DNA from 2 places in the Bacillus sp. LR--39 genome. Region 2 is predicted to be linked to the other one. Evidence: riboswitches for the same ligand, from Rfam matches in the RefSeq annotation. Region 2 holds a riboswitch; the other holds the start of a gene.
The links. Region 2 has a riboswitch for S-adenosylmethionine ahead of mtnK (S-methyl-5-thioribose kinase). Riboswitches for the same ligand answer to the same signal wherever they lie in the genome.

Region 1 (3,118 bases), 1.6 Mb from region 2:
TTTCACCGACGTTGGCTGAGCAATGCATCGGCAGTATATCCTGCTGCGGAAGCAGGAAGTTCATAATGGAGAATATTGATTTTTTCATTTCTCCGGCGTATTCGGTGCCGCCGATTAAAATGACGCGTTTTTCGAAAGAGACAATGATAAACGTTTCCGAATGCGTGCCGTCCGTCTCCGGATCTGCTTTAAAATGCGGAGCCGAGAGAATGGTGAAAGGCTGCGCTTGCGGATCTCTTTCATCCGTCTCCGGTCTGATAAACAGCTGGCGCGCGAATAAATTGTGCCACGCAAATTCATTTACGACCGTAATCGGCAGTCTGTATTTTTCATCCGCTCCCGCGAATCCTTCAAAAACAAACAGTTCATCCCGCTGTTTTAAGTAGCTGACGACTTTGGCGTACAGCTTTTCAAACGCCTCTTCAGAAATGGGCTGATTCACCGCGCCCCAATCAATTTGATTTTCTGTGCTTTGTTCACGTACGATAAATTTATCTTTAGGTGACCGGCCTGTATATGCGCCGGTGGTGGCGCGTACGGCGCCCGTTGATGTCAGCGTTCCTTCATTTCGGCTGATCACTTTTTCGGTAAGTTTTGGAGCCGATAAATTATGATGCACATTCGGACTTGCAAGTAATGCTTGAAGATCTGCGGTTAAATCAACTAATTTCATAAAAACCTTCCTTTGCCGGTTTATTTGTATTTCGCTGAATGTGGAATTAGTATAACATATATCTGAAAATAGTCTATACTATTTGAGGTTTTTTGTTTGTGTTTTTCCATTGCTTCCCGAAATAAAGGCGCGTAATCGCTTTAATTCATATTGACACTTTCCGCCCTTTTACGATAAGATATTTCATTGAGCGGATACTCTTATCCCGAGCTGGCGGAGGGACAGGCCCGATGAAGCCCAGCAACCGGTTTCTCTGTAAAAAAGCAGGTGAAAACACTGTGGGAAACCAAGGTGCTAACCTGATGCAAGGTTTAATATTTTCCTTGAGCGATAAGAGTGAAAGGCACACAGACCAAACCCTTTCCTCGAGTGGAAAAGGTTTTTTTATTTCATAAAATATGCCAATTAACATTCTCTGATATAGTATGACATTGTATTAAGAGGGAGCGAGTTCCGTATCATATGAGAAGGTCTTGTAAAAGATCTTTTTTCAGGAGGAAAAGTGAATGAGTAAAAACCGTCGACTATTTACATCTGAATCTGTTACTGAGGGTCATCCGGACAAAATCTGTGACCAAATTTCTGACAGTATCTTAGATGAGATTTTAAAAAATGACCCGAACGCGCGCGTGGCCTGCGAAACATCTGTAACGACAGGACTTGTGCTGGTAAGCGGAGAGATTACTACATCAACATACGTTGACATTCCGAAAACAGTCCGTGAAACGATTAAAGAAATCGGCTACACACGCGCCAAATATGGATTTGATGCGGAGACTTGCGCTGTTTTAACATCAATTGATGAACAGTCTGCGGATATCGCAATGGGTGTCGATCAGGCTCTTGAAGCGCGTGAAGGCACAATGAGCGATGCTGAAATCGAAGCAATCGGAGCGGGAGACCAAGGCCTGATGTTCGGTTATGCGTGTAACGAAACGAAAGAGCTTATGCCGCTTCCGATCTCTTTGGCGCATAAATTAGCCCGCCGTTTGAGCGAAGTCCGCAAAGAAGACATTCTTCCGTACCTTCGCCCTGACGGCAAAACGCAAGTTACCGTTGAATATGATGAAAACAACAAGCCGGTCCGCATCGACGCGATCGTCATTTCAACTCAGCACCACCCGGAAATTACGCTTGAGCAGATTCAGCGCAATCTGAAAGAGCATGTCATTAACCCAGTCGTGCCTGAGGAACTGATCGATGAAGAGACAAAATACTTCATCAACCCTACGGGACGTTTCGTAATCGGCGGACCTCAAGGTGATGCGGGTCTTACCGGCCGTAAAATCATCGTTGACACATACGGCGGATATGCACGCCACGGCGGCGGTGCATTCTCCGGTAAGGATGCGACGAAGGTAGACCGTTCTGCGGCATACGCTGCGAGATACGTAGCGAAAAACATCGTGGCAGCAGGTCTTGCTGATTCTTGTGAAGTGCAGCTTGCATACGCAATCGGCGTGGCACAGCCTGTTTCTATTTCCATCAATACATTTGATACAGGAAAAGCTTCTGAAGAAAAACTGATCGAAGTCGTACGGAATAACTTCGACCTGAGACCTGCCGGCATTATTAAAATGCTTGATCTGCGCCGCCCGATCTATAAGCAGACAGCTGCTTACGGCCACTTCGGACGTCATGATGTGGATCTTCCTTGGGAGCGTACTGACAAGGCGGATGCGCTTCGCAAAGAAGCACTAGGAGAATAATTTTATAGCCGCTTACTTAAGCGGCTTTCCCTTTTTGTAGATGCTGCCATGCTTATTTTTTACATAGCGTGAAACCAATGGCGTAACAAAGCGTCTATAAAAAGGGGGTCCAATTAGAAAATTACACTTATGGAGGCTATACTATGTGTGGATTTGTCGGTGTTTTTAATAAGCATCCATTAACTCAAACCGCAGATCAAGAAGAGCTAATCAAACAAATGAACCAAATGATCGTTCACCGCGGTCCTGACAGCGATGGGTATTATCATGACGAGCACGTCGGATTCGGCTTCAGACGGCTCAGTATTATTGACGTAGAAAACGGCGGACAGCCTTTATCATATGAAGACGAAAAATATTGGATCATTTTTAACGGCGAAATCTATAACTACATTGAATTGAGAGAAGAACTTGAAGCGAAAGGCTACACTTTCAATACAGATTCCGATACCGAAGTGCTCCTTGCGACATACCGTCATTATAAAGAAGAAGCCGCTTCAAAGCTTCGCGGAATGTTTGCGTTTTTAATCTGGAACAAAGCTGACCGCGTCATGTACGGCGCGAGAGACCCGTTCGGCATTAAACCGCTGTATTACACAACGATCGGGGACAAAGTATATTTTGCCTCTGAGAGAAAGAGTTTAATGGCCGCTCAAAACGGTATTGATCTCGATACAGCTTCTTTACAGCAATATATGTCTTTCCAATTCGTTCCTGAACCGAGCACGCTTGACGC
Region 2 (3,118 bases):
CGCTTCATTTCTTCAACGATATGCTGAGGCGTCGGCTGATCAGGGTTTCCCTGCCCTAAATTGATGACATCTCTGCCTTCTTTCAGCTTTTGATTCACTTTTTGCACCAATGATGCGAAAAATTGTTCCGGCAGCTGTTTGAGTACATCTGAGATTTCAAAGTTCATATTTTCACCTTCTAAAAATGTCTTGAAATGATAGTCCATCATCATATATGGTTAAATAAAAAAAGTAAAGAGAAACTTGAGGTGTTAAAAAATGAAATGGACCGTTTCCTGTTTGCAATTTGATATTTCATACGGAAATCCTTCAGAAAACTTTAAAAAAGCAGAATCTTTGATTAAGCAAGAAAGCCGCCATGCGGATGTAATCGTGCTTCCTGAGTTGTGGACGACCGGCTATGATCTCACACGGCTAGACCAGCTGGCGGATGAAAACGGCAAAGTTTCGGAACAATGGCTTAAAGAAACGGCAAAAACATACAACGTACACCTCGTTGCCGGATCTTTTGCGGTTAAAGAAGGCGAAAATGTCTATAACACCATGTACATCGCCGATAACAGCGGACAGATCGTGAAGCGGTATCAGAAAGCCCATCTGTTTCAGCTGATGGATGAACACCTTTACTTGGCAGCAGGAAACAGCGACGGTTCCTTTGAGCTTGACGGTGTCAAGTGCGCCGGGCTGATCTGCTATGATATCCGTTTCCCCGAATGGATCAGAAAGCATACGTCCCAGGGCGCGAATGTCCTGTTTATCTCTGCGGAATGGCCTCTGCCCCGCCTTGATCATTGGCGAAGCCTGCTTATCGCCAGAGCAATTGAAAACCAATGTTTTGTCGCAGCCTCTAACTGCACGGGGTCCAATCCCGATAATGAATTTGCCGGCCACAGCCTGATTATTGACCCGTGGGGCCGGATTTTAGCCGAAGGAGACCGGACGGAAGGCGCAGTCCGGGCGGAAATCGATGTGTCAGAAAGCGCGGACGTGCGGGGAACTATTCCGGTTTTCCAAGACTTGCGGCGTGATTTATATTAATTTCCAAAAAAATGTTGACAAGAATATCCGGCACCTGCTAATATTTTCATCAACTGATTAATCCGAATTGTGATACAAATCAATATATTTTTCTCTTATCGAGAGTTGGGCGAGGGATTGGCCTTTTGACCCCAACAGCAACCGACCGTAATTCCATTGTGAAATGGGGCGCGTGATTTTTGCGCCGAGACGATTGTCTCATAAGGCACGGTGCTAATTCCATCAGATGTTATCTGAGAGATAAGAGGCGGACTGCACTGTTTCAGCCTCCTTCTCTTTCAGAGAAGGAGGCTTTTTTTCGGGCGTATTCTCCGTCACGATCTCTTACTGCCACTACATAATTGGAGGGTAAATCCATGTCAGCAACTAAAACAAGTCTTTATGAACAATTAACAGAAAGCTCCGCCGCCGCGTTAGCCGTCAAGCTCGGCTTATTCCAAAGCAAAAGCACTCTGACATGCCGTGAAATCGGCGACGGCAATTTAAATTACGTCTTTCATGTTTACGATAAAGAAAACAAAAAAGGACTGATTATTAAACAGGCAATCCCTTACGCGAAAGTCGTCGGTGAAAGCTGGCCGCTTACCATTGACCGGGCGAGAATCGAAAGCAGCGCCCTCATCCGCCAGGGCGAACACGTGCCGCACCTCGTTCCGGCCGTTTACTATTCCGATACTGAGATGGCCGTCACGGTAATGGAAGACCTCTCCCATTTGCGGATTTCAAGAAAAGGGCTGCTGGAAGGGCAGCATTATCCGAACTTATCGGTTCATATCGGTGAATTTTTAGGGAAAACGCTTTTTTACTCATCCGATTATGCGCTTGATGCGAAAGTAAAGCAGCAGCTCGCAAAGCAGTTTACAAATCCTGAGCTTTGCAATATTACAGAAAGGCTTGTGTTTACAGAACCGTTTCTCGACCATGAGACAAACGATTTTGAAGAGGAGCTGCGCCCATACGCAGAAAAAGTTTGGAACAATTCCCGGCTGAAAGAAGGCGCTGACGAATTGAAAGCCATCTTTCTGAATTCCGCGGAAACATTGGTTCACGGCGATCTGCACACGGGAAGCATCTTCGCAGATGAACATGAAACAAAGGTGATTGATCCCGAGTTTGCTTTCTTCGGACCGATCGGGTTTGACATCGGCCAATTTATCGCCAATCTGCTCTTAAACGCCCTCAGCCGCGACGGTGACGACAGACAGCCGTTATATGACCATACTGCCGCCGTATGGGATACATTTGTGAAAACATTCAGTGAAGCATGGGAGAAAGACTGCCTGCCTTCCCGCAGACACCTGCTGGAAGACACACTGAAAAACGCGTTTGAGGAAGCGGTCGGTTTTGCGGGATGCGAATTGATCCGGCGCACGATCGGACTCGCCCACGTGGCTGACTTAGATGAAATCACTCCGTTTGACAAACGAATCGAACGGAAGAAGCTGGCGCTTGACATCGGCGCCTATTATATCGAAAACAGAAAAAAACTGAAGCATATCACCGAGGTTCTGGACCAATTTAAGCTCCGTGTAAAGGAATGATGCAGCATGACCAATGAATTTGCCATCCCCCGTTCTGTAGAATGGAAAGAAACCTACATTCGCATTTTAAATCAGCAAAAGCTTCCCGACGTCACTGAATATGCGGAACTTGAAACAAAGGAAGATGTATTCGACGCGATTGTCACGCTGAAAGTAAGGGGCGCCCCGGCCATCGGTATAACCGCGGCGTTCGGGCTCGCGCTCTCCGCCAAGTCGTTTGAAGCCCGCGACCTTTCAGATTTTCGACGTCAGTTCGCCGACGTCAAAGCGTATTTAAACAGTTCAAGGCCCACTGCCGTCAACCTCGCGTGGGCGCTTGACAGACTGACGGATTCCATCAGGGATGCGATCTCAATCAATGAAGCGAAGACAACGCTCGTCCATGAAGCCATTCAAATTCAGATTGAGGATGAAGAAACATGCCGTATGATCGGCCAAAATGCGCTGCACCTTTTTAAAAAAGGCGACCAGATCATGACCATCTGCAATGCGGGCTCGATCGCCACAAGCCGGTACGGTACGGCGCTTGCTCCCTTTTA

Region 1: another riboswitch for S-adenosylmethionine. It lies ahead of metK (methionine adenosyltransferase); the one in region 2 lies ahead of mtnK (S-methyl-5-thioribose kinase).

The regions. Positions count from the first base shown of each region.
Region 1 covers NZ_JBSIOT010000001.1:23,481-26,598, forward strand. The annotation lists gene pckA (phosphoenolpyruvate carboxykinase (ATP)) at 1-673, opposite strand, end outside; SAM riboswitch class I at 871-1,010, shown strand; gene metK (methionine adenosyltransferase) at 1,180-2,382, shown strand; gene asnB (asparagine synthase (glutamine-hydrolyzing)) at 2,526-3,118, shown strand, end outside.
Region 2 covers NZ_JBSIOT010000001.1:1,610,391-1,613,508, forward strand. The annotation lists gene ACWHAR_RS07535 (pyridoxal phosphate-dependent aminotransferase) at 1-167, opposite strand, end outside; gene ACWHAR_RS07540 (carbon-nitrogen family hydrolase) at 259-1,038, shown strand; SAM riboswitch class I at 1,131-1,285, shown strand; gene mtnK (S-methyl-5-thioribose kinase) at 1,395-2,579, shown strand; gene mtnA (S-methyl-5-thioribose-1-phosphate isomerase) at 2,586-3,118, shown strand, end outside.